2 regions of the Lactococcus sp. KTH0-1S genome follow, and region 1 is predicted to be linked to the other one. Evidence: predicted binding sites of a transcription regulator. Region 1 holds the regulator's gene; the other holds the start of a gene.

Region 1 (10,407 bases):
AACCTACCGTTGCTTCTGAAACGGTTAAAACAACATTTCCAGACGTTTTTTCAGGAGTAAAAGTAACATTGGCTGATTTGTCATCACTTGTTGGTGCGTCTAAACGCTCCATTTTCTCCAACTTTTTACGACGCGATTGCGCCATTTTAGTCGTCGAAGCACGAACTAAATTTCTGGCAACATAGTCCTCTAATTTAGCAATTTCTTTTTGTTGTTTTTCAAAATTTTTGAGTTCTAACAAGAGTTTTTGCTCTCTTTGTTCAACATAGCGAGAATAATTTCCAGAAAAACGAGTCAATTCTCCTCTAGATAATTCTAAGACTTCATTAACCACTTTATCCAAAAAGTAGCGGTCATGACTGACAATTAATAAACTACCTTCGTAATTTTTAAGGTAATTTTCAAGCCAAGCTAAAGTTTCAATATCCAAGTGGTTAGTTGGTTCATCCAAAATCAAAAGTTGTGGTCTCTCAAGCAACATCTTAGCAAGAGCCAAACGCGTTTTTTGCCCCCCCGATAAACTTGAAATTTCTCTTTCCCACATTGTTTCATCAAAGCGAAAACCATTTAAGACAGACTTAATTTCAGATTCATAAGTAAATCCATTTTTCATCCGAAATTCTTCTGATAAAGCATCGTACCGTTTCATCAAAGCTGTCAATTCATCCCCAGCAAGTTCTCCCATTTGCAATTCCATCTGGCGCAATTGTTTTTCCATTTGGCGAAGCGAATCAAAAACAGAGAGCATTTCGGCAAATATTGTCCTTGAGGAATTCAGCCCAGTATCTTGCGCTAAATAATTCATCGTCAAATCTTTGGTCTTGGATACAGTTCCGCGACTCGCTTCTTCAACTCCAGCAATAATTTTAAGCAAGGTTGACTTACCAGCTCCATTTCGGCCAACTAGGGCAATTCTTGAATGGTCTTGTAAACTAAAATTGATATTTTCAAATAAAACATCGCCACCAAAAGTGCGTGCAATTCCATTCCCTTGCAGTAAAATCATGATATTTATCCTCTTCGTTAAATCTCAAAGCATATTTTTTAATACTTCGTTTTTCCTTTTCATATAATAGAAAAGCAGTCCTTCTATTATAGCATTTAAGGCAAGTTTTTTGTAGTTCTTCCAAATTCTTGAAATTAAAAAGCTTACCAAATTTGATAAGCTAAAATAAAATTAATATTAGACTAAAATTAATCTTTCACGCAATTCAATTCTCCTAACTTCTGGTGGAATAAACGCTCTGATTCCATCCTCGTTAAAACCAATCAATAGACAGTCCTCGTCAAAAATTAATGGTCGTTTTAGAATACGTGGATTATCCTGAATTAATTCAAAAGCTTTTTCTAGTCCTAATTCATCGAAATTATAATTTAAAGAGGCATATGTTTTCCCTCGGGTCGCAATTATATCCTCAAATCCGTTTTCAGTCAAGGATAAAATTTTGATTAAATCATCTTTTTCCATAACATCTTTTGATAAATTAATTTCTTCAAATTCAATGTGATGTTTACGTAACCATTTTTTAGCTTTTCTACAAGATGAACATGAACCACTAAGATAAATTTTAATCATATTTTCTCCCTATCTATTTTTTTCATATTTCTATTCTAACATGAAAGCGCCTTAATTAAAAGGGGGAAATAAATATTTTTTTAGAATTATAATTATTTTCTCATTTTGGACAACTATTCCATTTCTTTTGTTTGATAATTTCACAAATTTTTGATAAAATTATCACAAAGAAACTAAATATTAATTAGTTTTAATAAAATCGAATTAAATTTTTGAGGTATAACAATGACTGATCATAAATCAAGTAAAAGCTTGCCTAAAGCAACTGCTAAAAGACTGCCACAGTATTATCGACTGTTCAAAAGTCTTGTCGAAGAAAATGTGACACGCACAAATTCACAACTCATTTCAGAAAAAATCGGAGTAGATGCTGCCACAATTCGCCGAGATTTCTCTTTATTTGGTGAATTAGGCCGACGTGGATACGGCTATGAAACGAAAGTGCTCCGTGATTTCTTTGGAGAACTTCTTGGCCAAGACCAAGAAACGCATATCGCTCTAATTGGTGTCGGAAATCTCGGTCGTGCATTACTCCATTATCAATTCCAAGATAGAAACAAAATGAGAATCACGCAAGCCTATGATATTTCTGGCAATCCATTAGTTGGAACACAAACAGATGATGGAATTCCAATTTATAATATTTCTGATTTAGAAAAAAATGTTAAAAAATCGGATATCAAAACAGCAATTCTCTCTGTTCGCAAAGAAAATGCCCAAGAAGTTGTTGACACTCTAGTCAAAGCTGGTATCAAAGGTTTCCTAAACTTTGCCCCAATTCGTTTGAAAGTCCCTTCAGATGTGGTTGTTCAATCAATTGACTTAACTAAGGAGCTGCAAACACTGCTATTTTTCATGGGAGCTCAAGAAGACTAGATTAGTACAAAATAGAAGAACAGTTTTTATAGGCTGTTCTTTTCCTTTCTTTTTAATTGAAAAATGGTTTTTTATTATGTAATCCTTCATTTTCGGATTTCTTCTTCCCGAAAACTAAAATAATTACCAGCCCCTACAATAATATGATCAATAAAATTGATTCCCACATCCTCACAAGATTTTTTTATTTTGTAAGTAAATATTTTATCAGCCTGACTGGGTCGTAAATTTCCTGAGGGATGATTATGTGCAACTAACAGTCCTACTGAGAGATTTTTTATTGCATGATAAAGAATCTCTCTAGGGCTTGCAGTTGCATGATTAACCGCCCCTATAAAAATTGTCTTTTTTTCAATAATTCGATTTTGACCATCTAAATAAGTCGCCACAAGATGCTCTTGTTCAAAATTTTGCATTTCAAAAGCAAGACTCAAGCCATATTCTTTGGAACTCAAAACTTGACCATAACGTTTTCTATTAGTGGTCTGTATCCTTTTTCCAAATTCAATCATCGCTCGAATTTCAATGGATTTTGCCAGTCCAATGCCTGAAATTTCTCTGAGTTCATTAATCGAAGCTTTGCGCAAATTATCCAAAGTTTCAAAATGTTGAAGGATTTCTAAGGCCAAATTTAATGATGAGTATTTCTTAGTGCCTGTCCGCAATAATATCGCTAACAGCTCAACATCAGATAAGCACTCTTCTCCTAAAAATTCTAAGCGTTCTCTAGGTTGCATCGGATATTGATTTTCTCTTAGTTCATACATACTATTATATACGGAAAAATACGGCTTTTGTCACTGACAAAAGATTAATTAAACAAAAAAGTTCTGATGAATCTCAGAACTTTTTATTTTAAGTTATCATTTTACTGACAGAAATTTCTGTCAGTAACTTTTATTCAACTGTTACTGCTTTAGCTAAGTTACGTGGTTTATCAACATCAAGTCCACGTTGCATTGACGCATAATAAGCAATTAATTGTGTTGGAATAACCATTGAAATTGCTGACAAATAAGGATGAACTTGGTTGACAACAATTGTATCATCTTCACGAGCCACTCCTTCTTCAACAATTGTGATAGCTGAGGCTCCACGAGCCACTGTTTCCATTACATTTCCACGCGTATGAGCTGCTACTTCTTCATTATTAGAAATTAAAGCAAGTACTGGAGTTCCTTTTTCAATCAATGAAATCGTTCCATGTTTTAATTCTCCAGCAGCAAATCCTTCACATTGAATATAAGAAATTTCTTTTAATTTGAGAGAAGCTTCCATTGCCACATAATAATCTTGTTTTCGACCAATATAGAAGGCATTGCGAGTAGTTGGCAATAAGTCAGCTACAATTGCTGCAATTTCATCCTTTTCAGATAAAGTGGCTTCAATTGATTGAGCAACTAAAGACAATTCTTTAACTAAATCAAATTCTTTTGCTTTAACTTCTCCTTCAGACTCACCAACTGCCTTTGCAAGAAAAGCCAAAGTTGCAATTTGTCCTGTATATGCTTTGGTTGAAGCAACTGCAATTTCTGGTCCAGCACCAATTAACATTGTATAAGTTGCTTCGCGTGATAAAGTAGATCCGGGAACATTTGTAACTGTTAAGCTTGGAAGTCCTAATTCATTTACTTTTACTAAAACCTGACGGCTGTCAGCCGTTTCACCAGACTGTGAAAGGAAAATAAAGAATGGTTTTTGGCTTAACAAAGGCATATCATAGCCCCATTCTGAAGCAAGACCAAGTTCAACTGGTGTATTTGTCAAAGATTCAAGCATCATTTTTGCCCCAAAACCTGCATGATAAGACGTTCCAGCGGCAATAATATAAATACGATCAGCTTCTTGAATTCCTTTGATAATGTCTTGATCGACTTTCATTGTTCCATCTTCATTTGCATAATTCGCAATGAGTTTACGCATAACTGCTGGTTGTTCATCAATTTCTTTGAGCATGTAGAAAGGATAAGTTCCTTTCCCAATGTCAGATAAATCAAGTTCAGCTGTGTATGACTCACGTGAAAGGACATTGCCTTCGTAATCCATAACTGTAACATTATCCTTTGTTAACACAACAAGCTCTTTATCATGAATTTCCATAAATTCAGACGTTTCACGAATCATCGCCATAGCATCTGAGCAGACCATATTGTAGCCTTCACCAAGGCCGATTAATAATGGTGATTTATTTTTGGCAACATAAATCACTTCTGCATCTTCGCGATCCATAAGAGCAAAGGCATAAGAACCTTGAATTAAGCTTAGAGCTTTTTTGAATGCTTCAAGTGTTGATAATCCTTCTTCAGCAAATTTAGCAATTAAATGAACCGCAATTTCAGTATCGGTTTGTCCTTTAAAAGTATCATTCATCAAAAATTCGTTTTTAAGTTCAACAAAATTTTCAATCACACCATTATGTACTAAAATAAAGCGACCTGATGTTGAAGTATGTGGATGAGCATTGTCTTCCGTTGGTTTACCATGAGTAGCCCAACGTGTGTGACCAATGCCGGCTGTTCCTGAAACATCAATCCCTAACTTTCCTCTTAAGTCTGCAATACGTCCGACAGATTTAACTAATTTTGCTGCTGTTTCTTGACCATTTACAAAAATACCTGCTGAATCATAACCACGATATTCAAGTTTTTCTAGTCCTTGCATCAAAATATCAGTTGCATTTTTACTACCTACAACACCAACAATCCCACACATAATAAAGCTCCATTTAACTCACCTTTGAAATTGGTATAGTTAATTAATTTTCTAATATTTATTTATAAATAGCATTATATTACACTTATTTGTCATTGTCAAGTATAAAACTTCTAATAAAACTCAAAAAGACGATAATTGGTATAATTTATTTTCGACATTAATAAAAACCAATTGATATCAATTGGTTTTTTTAGATTTTTCTTGATACTTAATGTATGTGGGATAAGTAAGTAATAGAATACTAATTCCTTCGAGAAATCCGCCTATTGTATCACTTGGATAATGTACCCCTACAAAAATTCTTGAAAACATTACTAACGCAATTAATATAATACATAAAATGCCTAATAAAATTTTAGAAGAACAATTTTTAAGTTTTCCTAGACAGATAAAGAAAATACTTCCAAAAATAATTGTTGCAAAAATGGAATGTCCGCTTGGAAAACTTTTTCCAGCTTCATTGGCAAAAGCCGCTAACCGATGAATATCAGGACGTTCTCGACCAATAATTACTTTAATAACAGTATTTAAAGCAAGGCTTAAAACAACTGTTACCGCAAACCAGATTGTCGCTTCTTTCTGTTTAAAGAGAAGATATAAAACCAAAGCAAGTAGAACTGCGACAATTATTCCACCTTTATCTCCAAAAATATTTGTCATATGAGAGAAAAAGTAAGTGAGCCCTGAGGAGCTTTGCAAATGAAAAGCCCAAGTTTGAATTGGCCGATCAAAAGGAAATGGACCATGAGTAAAATCAATTTTAACAAAGAGCGTTAAAATTAAAAAGGCAAGGGTGGTAATAGCACCCGAAATATAATAGATTTTTTTATTCATAATTAATTAGTTTTCTATAGACTCCATTAGGAGATGAAAAATTGACCCTTTCGGAGAATTATTTGAAACAAAGACTTTGGCATCATTCAATTGTGCATATTCCTTCGCAATTGCCAAACCAAGTCCTGTTCCAGGAATTTCACTTGAACGGGATTTATCAATTCGATAAAATCGTTCAAAAATATTATCTTTTTCTTCTTCTGGAACGCCAATACCTTCGTCAGCAACCTGAAAATCAACTTGATGATTTTCCAAAGTAATATTTATTGTAATTTCTGAGTTGGAAGGTGAATATTTTCCAGCATTTTCAAGAAAGATAATAATAATTTTGTATAGCGTCATTTTATCTATGCTGACAAATAAATCTGTTTGGATATCAAAGTTTATTTTTTGTCTTAGCGCGGGTTGAATTTCACTGACCACTTTGTCAGTAAATTTACTTAAGTTAATTCTTTCTTTTTTCATTTCTAAATGATTTCCTCTAGAAATGGTCAGTAAATTTTCGATTAAAACTTTCATTCTCATTGATTCTTCGTCAATATAGGAAAGTGACTCATCAACAATTTCTGGATGTTCATGCCAACGTCTTTTGAGTAAATTCACATGTCCACGAATTGCAGCAACTGGTGTTCTTAACTCATGTGAAGCATCCGAGACAAATTGTTGCTCATTCTCAATTTTTTGATTCAGTCGATTGAGCAAACGATTGAAACTTTGACTTAACTGATGAACTTCAAGAGGATTTTTACTGACAGGAACTTGTTTAACATCCTTTCCATCAGTTGCCACCACAATATCTGTCAAAGGCTGACTAATCGTTCTGGCCGCTTTTTGAATTAAAATCAAAGCAAGGAAAAAGAGGAAAATCATGACAGCAATAATAACTAATATCGCTCTAATCATTGATTTAACTACAACATTTATATTCAACCATAATTCGGCTTTGGTTCCATTTTTAGAAGCTTTTGAACTATATAAAAAGATATCATCTCTTAATAGACTAAAACTCCCCCAAGATTTTCGTGATTTTAAAAAATTTGTTGTTCCTTGACTTTCTTCTCTTTGACCTGAAGGACTTGTCAGTCGAACAAATGTAGCTTTTTCGTCTTTTTCACTATCAAGTTTAAATTCATCCCAATTCACTTGCCCATTAGTTGCTGCGGTTTGAACGGAATTTAAAAGTGCCGCTCCCTCACTCTTACGTATTTGTAAACTTGTAAATGCAACAATTCCGGAAACAATGATTGTAATCAACAGACTAAAAATTAAGAAAATACGGACAAAAGTATCGGTAATAATTTTGGCACTTGTTTTTGATTCTATTTCTTTCATTTACTAATTTACTTTACTATTTTTTAAGGAAGAGTATGAGCCCTCTTTTGAAATATGTGTTTTTAACTTACGGTATTCTAATAAGGTTAAAATAATCATCAATACGTCAACCGCACATAAAACGAGCATTGAAATTGACCCATGATTAAAAAATTCAAAGATTTGATAAAGAATAAAACCAACTAAAAGTAATATTGATAAGGGGTATGACCATAGAATCTTTTTCCAGAGCAGAGCCAACGTCACCAACTTTAATGCACCATGTAAAAGTAAATATACAATAGCAAATAAAGTAGCGTCATTGGTCAGTCTTTCTCCTGCATTTGTAATCATCGTAGAGAGCGGGCTTAGAGAAATAGCCAGTGCAAGATGGTGAATAGTTGCTTTAATTAAATCAAGTGGAACAAAGATTAAAAGTAAACCTGATATAAATTCAACAAAAGCAAAAATACTTTTACCCAGAAGCATTGTGTTAAAACTAACATCTAATAATTCTTCTTTATTTTTCACTTTATTCATGGCTCCCTCTTTTCCTCTCTCAGTTTTCGTTATTTAAACGATAACCTATACCACGAACGGTTTCAATGAGAGATTTATGATTTGGCAAATCAATTTTGGCACGAAGGTAACGAACATAAGCATCCACGGTATTTTCCTGACCGTCAAAATCCATGCCCCATACATCATCCAAAATATCTGCTCGACTTACCACTATACCACGATGTTCTAAAAAATAGCTTAACAAAGAAAATTCTCTTTGAGTCAAATTGACTGTTTTACCAGCCACTTCCGTTGTATGAGCACTTAAATCAACTTTTAAGTAATCAAGTTCATAGACCTTGGAAAAAGAATTTGACCATTTCCTAAAAATCAACCTCAGCCGAGCCAATAACTCCTCAATTTCAAAAGGTTTAGTAATATAATCATCTGCTCCCGCATCAAGACCGGCAACTTTATCTCCAATATAATCGCGCGCAGTCAAGAAGATAATTGGCGCATCGGGCTGAATTTTTTTCATTCGACGTAACACTGTCAAGCCGTCTAATTTTGGAATCATCCAATCAAGCAAAACAACATCAATAGCAGGCTTAGCAGTTTCAAATATTTCCAAAGCAGAAAGACCATCAAAGGCGGTTGAAACTTGATAATCTTCAAAAATCAACTCTTTTTTGACATAATCAGAGAGACTCGGTTCGTCTTCAACAATCAAAACATGGTAGCTCATTTGGCTCCTCGCCTTTCTTTCATTGCAAATGTAATCATAAATTTTTATTTACTTGCTCATTATAACAAGCCTAAAACAAAAAAACCATACGGTTTTTCTGAATAATTAATGATAATTTATCATTTTTATTCTTCGTTAATGAAGTCTTCAATCAAATAACGAGGACGTTGTTTAACTTCCAAGAAGATTTTTCCGATATATTCACCAATTACACCTAGAGCTAGTAGATTAGCCCCACCAAATCCAACAATAGCCAACATTGTCGAAGCCCAACCCGCAACGTCAGAACCATTAATAAAATGGCGAATAATAATATAAATTGCTCCTACAATAGCTAGCAAAAACCAAACTAAACCAATCCAAAAAATCAAACGCATCGGTGCAGCTGATGTTGAAGTAATTCCATCCAGCGCAAAACTAATCATTTTTTTCAAAGGATACTTACTTTCACCGGCAAAACGTTCTCCACGTTTATAATAAACGATATCAGATTTATAGCCAACCAAAGGAACCATTCCTCTTAAGAAGAGATTTTGTTCAGGAAATTGAGATAAACCGTCAAGGGCACGACGACTCATTAAACGAAAATCAGCATGATTAGGAACACTTTGGCTCCCCAAACCTTGCATTAATTTATAAAAAGCTCCAGCGGTTCTTCTTTTGAAAACTGTATCAGTGTCCCGATTATCCCGTACACCATAAACGATATCACAGTTCTCATTTTCAAATTTTTCAAGCATTTCATCAATTGCATTAATATCATCTTGCAAATCTGCATCCATTGAAATAACACAATCTGCTAAATTTCTCACGGTCATTAAACCAGCGAGCAAAGCATTTTGATGTCCACGATTTCTTGAGAGATTAATCCCACTAAACATCGGATTTTCATTATGTTTTTCTTGAATTTTTCCCCAAGTCTTATCTTTTGAACCATCATTAACATAGACAACTCTACTTTTTGGACTAATAATATTATTTGAAATCAATTGTTCATATTTAGCCTTGAGACGTTCGGAAGTTTCATCAAGTACCAGTTCTTCATTGTAACATGGCACGACCATATAAAGAATCTTACTCATATTCACTCCTTAATTTTTTTCTTTTTAAACTGCTTATCTATTAAACCTAAACTTGCTAAAGCAATCATAACCGGGGCAAATTGATAAAGGTAACGTGAATTTGTTTCCCATAGAATAAGGAAAAAACTCAATCCAACAAAAGCTAAAGCTGGAATAAACCAGGGATTTGACCAATTTCTCTTGCTAATTAAAATTCGCCAGATTTGACGCCACAGCAAAACAACTAGGCCAATCCAATAAAGAGTTTGAACAGCCTTTAGCATAAACCACCCTGTTATATTACCACGTCCATCCAAAGAAAATGAGGTTCCTGATAAATAATCAAAGTAACGATTAATAAATTTATTTTCATGATGATAAGTATAAAACGAACTGTTCAAGTCGCCATAAAACCAAGTATAGGCCAACTTACGTCCAATTTGTCGCACAACTCCGACAGGTCCCATCTTCTTAAGATTGTCTATGAAGAGTTGTTTATCAGCCTCTTTTTTCGCTTCATAAGTTGGGAAAGATTCAGAATAGAGTCTCACTTTCTTATTGAATCCACCCGTTTTATTAGTTGGCGACCAAGACATAGCAATCCAGTGCATCATTGGAAGATTACGACGTTCATTAGCCTCATGAGAAAAGGCTGGCTCGGTCGCAATAGTTGCTTTAACCATGAAATGTCCACCAACAAATAAAATAGCAAACATTGGAAGTAAAAGCAAAAGTTGTTTCCATTTTTTATTAAATCCAAGGAAAATCAGAACAGCAATAAGCACAAT
Region 2 (10,407 bases), 1.2 Mb from region 1:
AGGAGAGAAATATGAAAGAAAAAATCCTTTTAGGCGGCTATACAAAACGTGTATCTAAAGGCGTTTATAGTGTTCTTTTGGACACTAAAGCTGCTGAATTATCATCATTAAATGAAGTCGCTGCGGTTCAAAACCCCACTTATATCACTCTCGATGAAAAGGGACACCTCTATACTTGCGCAGCAGATAGTAATGGTGGAGGAATCGCCGCCTTTGATTTTGATGGCGAAACTGCCACTCATCTCGGAAATGTCACAACCACGGGAGCTCCACTCTGCTATGTTGCCGTGGACGAAGCGCGCCAATTAGTTTACGGAGCGAACTATCATCTTGGAGAAGTTCGTGTTTATAAGATTCAAGCTAATGGCTCACTCCGATTAATGGATACAGTTAAACATACTGGTTCTGGACCACGTCCTGAACAAGCTAGCTCACACGTTCATTATTCTGATTTAACTCCTGACGGACGCCTTGTCACCTGTGATTTGGGAACAGATGAGGTCACTGTTTATGATGTCATTGGTGAAGGTAAGCTCAATATCGCTACAATTTATCGTGCAGAAAAAGGAATGGGTGCTCGTCATATTACTTTCCATCCAAATGGTAAAATCGCTTATTTAGTTGGAGAGTTAAATTCAACAATCGAAGTTTTAAGTTATAATGAAGAAAAAGGACGTTTTGCTCGTCTTCAAACAATTAGCACCCTACCTGAAGGTTATCATGGAGCAAATGGTGTTGCTGCCATCCGTATTTCATCTGACGGTAAATTCCTCTATACTTCTAATCGCGGACATGATTCTTTGACAACTTACAAAGTAAGTCCTCTCGGTACAAAACTTGAAACGATTGGCTGGACAAATACTGAAGGTCGTATCCCTCGTGATTTTAATTTCAACAAAACTGAAAATTATATCATTGTCGCTCATCAAGAATCTGATAATCTATCTCTTTTCTTACGAGATAAAAAAACCGGTACTTTAACTTTGGAACAAAAAGATTTTTACGCTCCTGAAATCACTTGCGTTTTACCACTATAAAAATTTATTTTTTCACAAAGTTCGACTGATAAACTAGAAAAGATTGCTAATTCCTCTCAAAGAATTGGCAATCTTTTTTTCTTCAATAAAGCTTGTTATAAACCGTTTTCTAAACTTTCGATGAGCATTTTTGTAAAAATTATCACAATATTGCTTGACATCTATAAAAAACTTTGTTAAACTATTCACGTAAAAGAAAGTGAATGAAATCACAAAGGAGAACCTACAAATATGGCAACTAAAAAAGCCGCTCCAGCTGCAAAGAAAGTGTTAAGCGCTGAAGAAAAAGCCGCAAAATTCCAAGAAGCTGTTGCTTATACTGACAAATTAGTCAAAAAAGCACAAGCTGCTGTTCTTAAATTTGAAGGATATACACAAACTCAAGTCGATACTATTGTCGCTGCAATGGCTCTTGCAGCAAGCAAACATTCTCTAGAACTCGCTCATGAAGCCGTTAACGAAACTGGTCGTGGTGTTGTCGAAGACAAAGATACCAAAAACCACTTTGCTTCTGAATCTGTTTATAACGCAATTAAAAATGACAAAACCGTTGGTGTCATTTCTGAAAACAAGGTTGCTGGATCTGTTGAAATCGCAAGCCCTCTCGGTGTACTTGCTGGTATCGTTCCAACAACTAATCCAACATCAACAGCAATCTTTAAATCTTTATTGACTGCAAAAACACGTAATGCTATTGTTTTCGCTTTCCACCCACAAGCTCAAAAATGTTCAAGCCATGCAGCAAAAATCGTTTACGATGCTGCAATTGAAGCTGGTGCACCGGAAGACTTCATTCAATGGATTGAAGTACCAAGCCTTGACATGACTACCGCCTTGATTCAAAACCGTGGACTTGCAACAATCCTTGCAACTGGTGGCCCAGGAATGGTAAACGCCGCACTCAAATCTGGTAACCCTTCACTTGGTGTTGGAGCTGGTAATGGTGCTGTTTATGTCGATGCTACTGCAAATATCGAACGTGCTGTTGAAGATCTTTTGCTTTCAAAACGTTTTGATAATGGGATGATTTGTGCCACTGAAAATTCAGCTGTTATTGATGCTTCAGTTTATGATGAATTTATTGCTAAAATGCAAGAACAAGGCGCTTATATGGTTCCAAAAAAAGACTACAAAGCTATTGAAAGTTTCGTTTTTGTTGAACGTGCTGGTGAAGGTTTTGGAGTAACTGGTCCTGTTGCCGGTCGTTCTGGTCAATGGATCGCTGAACAAGCTGGTGTCAAAGTTCCTAAAGATAAAGATGTCCTTCTTTTTGAACTTGATAAGAAGAATATTGGTGAAGCACTTTCTTCTGAAAAACTTTCTCCTTTACTTTCAATCTACAAAGCTGAAACACGTGAAGAAGGAATTGAGATTGTACGTAACTTACTTGCTTATCAAGGTGCTGGACATAATGCTGCAATTCAAATCGGTGCAATGGATGATCCATTCGTTAAAGAATATGGCGAAAAAGTTGAAGCTTCTCGTATCCTCGTTAACCAACCAGATTCTATTGGTGGGGTCGGAGATATCTATACTGATGCAATGCGTCCATCACTTACACTTGGAACTGGTTCATGGGGGAAAAATTCACTTTCACACAATTTGAGTACATACGATCTATTGAATGTTAAAACAGTGGCTAAACGTCGTAATCGCCCACAATGGGTTCGTTTGCCAAAAGAAATTTACTACGAAAAAAATGCAATTTCTTACTTACAAGAATTGCCACACGTCCACAAAGCTTTCATCGTTGCTGACCCTGGTATGGTTAAATTTGGTTTCGTTGATAAAGTTTTGGAACAACTTGCTATCCGCCCAACTCAAGTTGAAACAAGCATTTATGGTTCTGTTCAACCTGACCCAACTTTGAGCGAAGCAATTGCAATCGCTCGTCAAATGAAACAATTTGAACCTGACACTGTCATCTGTCTTGGTGGTGGTTCTGCTCTCGATGCTGGTAAGATTGGTCGTTTGATTTATGAATATGATGCTCGTGGTGAAGCTGACCTTTCTGATGATGCAAGTTTGAAAGAACTTTTCCAAGAATTAGCTCAAAAATTTGTCGATATTCGTAAACGTATTATTAAATTCTACCATCCACATAAAGCACAAATGGTTGCAATTCCTACTACTTCTGGTACTGGTTCTGAAGTGACTCCATTTGCAGTTATCACTGATGATGAAACTCATGTTAAGTACCCACTTGCTGACTACCAATTAACACCACAAGTTGCCATTGTTGACCCTGAGTTTGTTATGACTGTACCAAAACGTACTGTTTCTTGGTCTGGTATTGATGCGATGTCACACGCGCTTGAATCTTACGTTTCTGTTATGTCCTCTGACTATACAAAACCAATTTCACTTCAAGCGATCAAACTTATCTTTGAAAACTTGACTGAGTCTTATCATTATGACCCAGCGCATCCAACTAAAGAAGGGCAAAAAGCCCGCGAAAACATGCACAATGCTGCAACACTCGCTGGTATGGCCTTCGCTAATGCTTTCCTTGGAATTAACCACTCACTTGCTCATAAAATTGGTGGTGAATTTGGACTTCCTCATGGTCTTGCCATCGCCATTGCTATGCCACATGTCATTAAATTTAACGCTGTAACAGGAAACGTTAAACGTACCCCTTACCCACGTTATGAAACATATCGTGCTCAAGAGGACTACGCTGAAATTTCACGCTTCATGGGATTTGCTGATAAAGATGATTCAGATGAAAAAGCTGTGCAAGCTCTGGTTGCTGAACTTAAGAAACTGACTGATAGCATTGATATTAATATCACCCTTTCAGGAAATGGTGTCGATAAAGCTCACCTTGAACGTGAACTTGATAAATTGGCTGACCTTGTTTATGATGATCAATGTACTCCTGCTAATCCTCGTCAACCAAGAATTGATGAGATTAAACAACTCTTGTTAGACCAATACTAATAATCTATTGATGAAAGTAATTAAAACGCCCATATAAATTTATCTGGGCGCTTTTTTAATAGAATATAAATTAATGTCAAAGGATTATAATTTTTCAATTTCTTCAAAAAGAGCTTTTGCTTCTACTGAGTAACCGTAATCTCCCAAGGTTTGCGCGTGTTTTTTCATTTCTTCAATCGCTCCGTTTTGTTTTTGCAATACTTTATAATGAGCTTCATGATATTTTAAAATAATTTTTTCATAGAAAAAATTGATACTTATTCCTATTTCATTTAAGTGATTGATATATTTAAAAGCTTGCATCAAATTTTCTCGACGTAACCAAGTATCAATAAGATTTAAAAATGTTCTTATTACGATCTGCTGATTGAGATGAATTGAGTGATAATAATTTGCTTTTCCTAAAATTTGCATTCCATAATACTCTAAAGCATTATCATCAAAATGTCGAAGACAATTCCCAAAAATCCATAGTTCATAGCGTCCCCATTCGCTGATAGATTCAAGGTAGTTCATCAAAAAGTCAGTATCTTCCTTAAAAACAGTAGAACCTTTTGCCATTGCTAAGTTGATTTTAACCACTATTTTATTAATCTGATAAAATTTATTATCAGGTTTCTGTTGGCATTTTTCTTCCCAAAAATTTTGAATTTCCTTTATTACTTTGATATTTTTTTGCGCATAAGCCACAGCCAACTCGTGACGGTAGTTGTATTCATCTGATTGTTCATATTCGTTATAAAGGTTTTGAAATTCATCTAAATAGACATTTGAGTTTTCTAAAACGGTAAATAGTTTACCCACCGTAATCTCTGTTTCTCCTTTTTCAAATTTTGCGAGCTGAGATTCTGAAAAATCGCCACCAGTCATTTCTTTTAATTTCAGATGCTTCGTTTCTCTGATAAAAGCAATTATTATTCCGGTTTTTAAATTTTTTTCCATTTCATTTTCCCTTTGTCATATATTCCAAATTTATTAAATTATTTGAAATTATTATACAACTTTGCTTTTAGCTTGTAAACTAGATAAAAAAACTACTGACAGCTTTTCTGTCAGTAGTTTTTTATTTTTCTAAAATAAATATTTTTTCTAGCTAAAAGATAAATTAGGAGAATAAGTAAGGAAATCAGACCAAATATTAAATAAATAAATTCTACAGTTAAATTTTGGGCAATTAGACCGCTTGATAAATCAGCAAAAATAAAAAACAGAGATAAAAATGTATCATATATTGACCAGAAAACTACTCGATTATTTTTTATTAGTTTATTAAATTCCCCAATGAAAAAGTTATTATAGCCACCATTTATTAATCTAAAAATAGAAAATAAAACAATAGTAGTAAATACCGATTTTGTAAAAAATAAAAGAATTGATATTAATGGTAATAGCATAACTATCGATAATTTTTTCCACTTTATTCGACTCCCAATTGCCATACATACATTAAAAGTAAACAAAACAAGCCCTAAATACTTAAGTGGAAAATAATGATATTTCAATAAAATACTACTCCAACTATTGACAGACATGATGAGTGTTGTGACAGTTATTCCTAATAAAATGAATAAGTTTAGCTTAGACGATACTTTTAATCCCTTTCGTAATGTCCTTATATTAATAGTTATTTTTTCTTCTTGTTTTTCTTCTCTTTTTTCTAATTTTATAAAACATAAAAAAATGGTTGAAAAAACAATAAATGCTACTGATATTATGATTGGTAAAAAACGATTGAAATGTAGTATGGCTGGTGTGATAATTGTCATCACTGATATTGCAAGATATTGTATTGAACTGCTGCCTTCAAGATATTTGCGATATGTAACATCATCTGGAAATTGTTCATAAGAAAAAGTTTGCATTACTCCAGAAGATAGAGCTTCTGATATCCCAAGTATGACCGCTGCTAAGATTGCTAAATAAAATTTTTCAAATAAAAATAGGGTAAAAGCAATAATTGACAAAATATTATTAAGTAATAATACTTTTTTTCTATTTTTTTGTTCAGCATAAATACCTAGCGGTAGATTTAAAATCACTCCTATTATTTGCGTCATTGCACTAATAATCATAATCTCAGAATATCTATAACCCAAAGCATTCATAATTAATATGCTAATAAAAAAATAGGGAAGGAGGGACAAAAAGAGTTTAAATAGAAAAAGTTGTTTATATTTGATTATGATTTTCATAGCTGACAAGTTTTATCTTTCGTAAAGTTAGGATTTAATGTTCTTTGTAATTTGGGATAGCATCCCCCCTCGCAAATTCTTAACATTGAGCACTTTAAACAATCTTTATTTTCTGTTTTAAATTCTCTAACTTCTGTATAATTTGAATCGTTTTTCCATATTTCAGCCAATGTTTGATGAAAAGCATTGGAAGTATGCTTTTCACCTAAAAATGCAATACAAGGTAAGACATCCCCGTTAGATAAAATCTCCATTTTCGTATGCTTCGCTCTACAACCAAAATACATATTTTCAAATTCCGATAGATTTTTTCCCTCCTCAATTAACTCTGGAAAAGCCGTAAAATAAAAACATCCTTCAACTGAAAAATTGAAATTATCTATTTTATTATCTAGTAGATATCTTCTAACTTTTTCTTCTAATTTTCTCAGGTCTGATATATTGTATATTTTTGTTATTTTTGTAAAACCAGTCACTTCGGAGTAGTCCGCAATAGAAAAACGGTCAATTTCGTTTTTAATCGCAAACTTCAAGAGCTCCATAATATCCTCTTCACTTTGATTAGAATAAACCGTATTTAATCTGACTTTCTTTTTTCTTTCATGAAAAAGCTTTATTAATTCTATTCCTCTTTTTGCCCTTGTACCCATGAGTTCAAAATTTTTAAAATCATCTATTGATTCAAGAGATATAACTGGGGTAATATAATCAGATTAACAAATAATATCTATTGTTGATTTTTTTATCTCTTGACCATTTGTTGTTATTGTTGTCACTACTTTCAATGAATCAATAATTTTTAAAAGATTATCTATGTCTTTATATTTCGTTGGCTCCCCACCTAATATAGAAAATGATAAAATTCCATTTTCTTTTGCTTGACTTAAAATCTTTTTCCAATCATCTGCAAGATGAACATTTTCGTCTTCTCTGTTTGCAAGAAAGCAAAAGCCACAATGAAGATTGCAATACATACTAGGATAAATCACTAACTCTAGCGGAAAACTCATTTGATTTAATTTTTTCAGCTCTTTAATCTTACTTTGTATTTTATTAATAATTGAGAAAGAAGATACCTCTTTTTCTTCTATCTCTCCTTTTTTATAAATTTTTTCTCGTAAAATTTTTGTTAGAGAATCAGCATTAAAATATTTTATGTATTCGTTAAATGCTTTTTCTTTTCCCATTTCTTTTACTAAAGATAAAAAAATAGACTCACTTTCTGACAATTCTAATCTGCTAAAATTATTTTTATTTATTAAAATTCCGCCGTTTTTCTCAACTCTAAATAATAATTCATCTGATAAAACGTACATATTAACATCCTTTCTAAATATTACTCAAAAAAAGGCGACTAAACGTCGCCAATTCTGCTATCAAATTTTATTTGCTAGCAGCCCATCCATCTCCCTTAGCCATTGAACTATTTTCCAATACGTTTTTAAGCATTGCCAAAAGCTCTGGTTTGGTTGATTGTTCTTTAAGTTCTTTTTGCATAATAAATCTCCTTTTAATATAGACAGATACCAATTTTGATTCAATTGGTATCTGTTATTTTATCAAAATTATTGATAGTATAAATTTTATTTGGAATATATGCCAAAACTCTATTAATTGTTAAGTTCATGAGAAAACCCACGTTGTTACTATATTGGCTCTCTTTTTTTCTTCTTTATTTTTATTACTCTATCTCCAGTTTTTACTTTCAAAACCCCAATTCTAAACTTTTTATAAAAAAATTTATTTTATTTATCTTTTGTCATATATTCCAAAAATATCCGATGAAAAAACTACTGACAGAAAAGCTGTCAGTAGTTTTTATTTTTCTAAATAATCTAAAGCGTCCTGAATAGTCTTGACGGGAACGATTTTCATCTTCGTTTTTAGTTTTTTAGCGGCGGCTTTGGCTCCAAGGTAATTGTTGCTACTTTCCTTTTTGGTGCCTGAATCAGGCACTAAGAAGACTTTTGCCCCTTCTTTACTCGCTGTGGCTACTTTTTTATCAACACCGCCGATTTGACCAATGCTTCCGTCGTGTTCAATCGTCCCAGTTCCAGCAATTTCGCGACCGTTTCGCAAATCTTTTCCTGTCAACTGACTGTAAATTTCTAGTGTAAACATCATCCCCGCAGAGGGACCACCGATTGAACCCGCGTTGACAGTAACTTTCGGAGTCGTCACGACTTCAGTATGATCAACTAGGCTAATCCCAATTCCTGTTTTTCCGTTAGCAATTTTGATGTATTTGCCAGTTGACTTGTGCTTTGTGCCGTCAATTCTCGTGTATTCAATCGTTACTGAATCACCGACTTTTTGTTTGGAAACATAAGTAATCATGTCGGCACTTGATGTAAACTGTTGACCATTGACTGCTGTAATCGTATCTGCAAGTTCTAGCTTATTTTTAAAGGTCGAATTTTTGGCAATATCAAGGACATAAACGCCTTCATATTTAAGTTCATAAGGTTTATTAGCTAATTTAAAAGCTTGATAAATCGCTGTATTCTGTGCCGTTTCCATGTAAAACTGGTTGACACGGTTGAACTGTGCGTCGTTAAGTCCACCAGTCATTTCTTGCTCACTGTAAATGCTTGTAAAACTATTAAAATGGCTGTAAATCATTGTAGCAAGATTTGCTCGTGCAATTTGGACAGTCGTCAGAAAAAAATCACCTTTATGTTCATCTTTTTTGCCTTCAACTTTGACCATTTTCCCTAAGGGTTCGGTTGTTCCGGGCATTTCCACATAGTAACTTGTTGGATAAAATAAAGCTAAAAGGGCAACAACAATTAGACCAATCGAGATTCCCCATTTTAATTTGGGATTAATTTTTTTATTTTTTTTCATCTAATTTCCTTAATTCACGACTCACATTTTCTGGAACCCAAGCACTGACATCTTGACCAAAGGCCTGTAATTCTCGCATCCGTGTGGAATTTAATGGTTCAAGTTCTGGTTTTGCTAAGAAAAAGATGGTTTCAATGCCTGTCATCTCCATATTAAAATAGAACATATTTTTTTCATATTCTAAATCTTGGCTATTACGCAAAGAACGAACCAGAGCTGTCACGCCAAGTTTTTTTGCGATATTCACTGTCAAATCACGTTCATGTTTGATGACTTTGACTTTATGAGTTACTGACAGACTTGTCAGTGCTTCTTCTAGCATTTCCACTCGTTTATCAGTTGGAAAAAGTGGATTTTTTTGGTCATTTTTAAAAATTCCAACATAAAGTTGATCAAAATGTTGACTGGCACGTTTGATAACGTCTAAATGACCATTTGTCAGTGGGTCAAAAGTTCCTGTAAAGAGTCCAATTTTTTCTGTCATTACTTTTTTCTTTCTTAATTTACTGACAGAATTTCTGTCAGTAAAAGTCAAAATTCATAAATTGAAATTTTAGAAATTCCGTAAGTTTTTTGTCTGGTCAGCTCTAATTTCCCAATTTGGTTAGGGAGTTCAACTTCCTTGTCTGTTTCACAGACGACAATTACATTTTCTGTCAGTCGTTTTTTGTCTTGCAAAAGTTCTAAGTTTTCAACAATTTGTTCTTTAGCATAAGGTGGGTCTAAGAGGACTAAATCAAAAGTCTCTGACACGTTTGATAAGACTCGTTCTGCTGACATTTTTAATAATTGAAATTTTTCAGGCTCTTTGGTCATCTTGATATTTTCCAAAATGACTTGTTGAGCTGCTCTGTCTTTTTCGACAAGAAGGGCATGATCCATTCCTCTTGAAATGGCTTCAATTGCCAAACTGCCTGAGCCTGCAAATAAATCAAGAACACGTCCCCCTTCAAAATAAGGGCCAATCATATTAAAAATGGCTCCTTTAACTTTATCGGTGGTTGGTCTTGTTGTTTTTCCTGCCAATGTTTTCAGCGGTCTTCCGCCATAATTTCCTGATACTACTCTCATGAAAATAATTATATCACAAAATTTCAAATGGAGAGCCGAATCTCCCTGTAAGCCTTGGTTTAAAGGTTCTGTCAGTAAAAATTTTCTTATTATTTTACTGACAAAAATAAGTTTCTCAAATCAGAATTTCATTCTAACTTTTGAAACTTATTTTTGCCTATATTTAACTCATGAATGACTTTCATGCATCCGAATTGCTCGTAGTGAAGGGAGCACACCTAATACAATAATGAAAAACATGAAGATGGTCATTCCAATATTTCCATAAAGACTTGAGAGGGACACAAGGATTCCTGACAAGACCGAAGCGATAGGCT

Evidence for each region. Region 1 encodes Rex, which represses fermentation and respiration genes when NADH is low (regulators of the CRP and FNR family bind a similar motif). Its sites were predicted from a motif close to TTGTGAANTANTTCACAA; they were not measured.
Region 2: the regulator Rex is predicted to act here: its motif matches at 1,168-1,185, upstream of adhE (bifunctional acetaldehyde-CoA/alcohol dehydrogenase).

Annotation. Positions count from the first base shown of each region.
Region 1 is NZ_CP195165.1:1,034,372-1,044,778, reverse strand. It holds gene ACRYLU_RS05160 (ABC-F family ATP-binding cassette domain-containing protein) at 1-1,006, opposite strand, end outside; gene ACRYLU_RS05155 (Spx/MgsR family RNA polymerase-binding regulatory protein) at 1,184-1,576, opposite strand; gene ACRYLU_RS05150 (redox-sensing transcriptional repressor Rex) at 1,802-2,452, shown strand; gene radC (RadC family protein) at 2,539-3,219, opposite strand; gene glmS (glutamine--fructose-6-phosphate transaminase (isomerizing)) at 3,350-5,164, opposite strand; gene ACRYLU_RS05135 (phosphatase PAP2 family protein) at 5,345-6,001, opposite strand; gene ACRYLU_RS05130 (sensor histidine kinase) at 6,008-7,333, opposite strand; gene ACRYLU_RS05125 (DUF2127 domain-containing protein) at 7,337-7,852, opposite strand; gene ACRYLU_RS05120 (response regulator transcription factor) at 7,872-8,558, opposite strand; gene ACRYLU_RS05115 (glycosyltransferase family 2 protein) at 8,684-9,640, opposite strand; gene ACRYLU_RS05110 (glycosyltransferase family 39 protein) at 9,643-10,407, opposite strand, start outside.
Region 2 is NZ_CP195165.1:2,232,325-2,242,731, forward strand. It holds gene ACRYLU_RS11000 (lactonase family protein) at 12-1,037, shown strand; gene adhE (bifunctional acetaldehyde-CoA/alcohol dehydrogenase) at 1,269-3,980, shown strand; gene ACRYLU_RS11010 (Rgg/GadR/MutR family transcriptional regulator) at 4,065-4,922, opposite strand; gene ACRYLU_RS11015 (MFS transporter) at 5,033-6,172, opposite strand; gene ACRYLU_RS11020 (SPASM domain-containing protein) at 6,169-6,822, opposite strand; gene ACRYLU_RS11025 (radical SAM protein) at 6,886-7,488, opposite strand; gene ACRYLU_RS11030 (KxxxW-cyclized peptide pheromone) at 7,556-7,669, opposite strand; gene ACRYLU_RS11035 (SepM family pheromone-processing serine protease) at 7,991-9,019, opposite strand; gene coaD (pantetheine-phosphate adenylyltransferase) at 9,006-9,503, opposite strand; gene rsmD (16S rRNA (guanine(966)-N(2))-methyltransferase RsmD) at 9,551-10,090, opposite strand; gene ACRYLU_RS11050 (MDR family MFS transporter) at 10,259-10,407, opposite strand, start outside.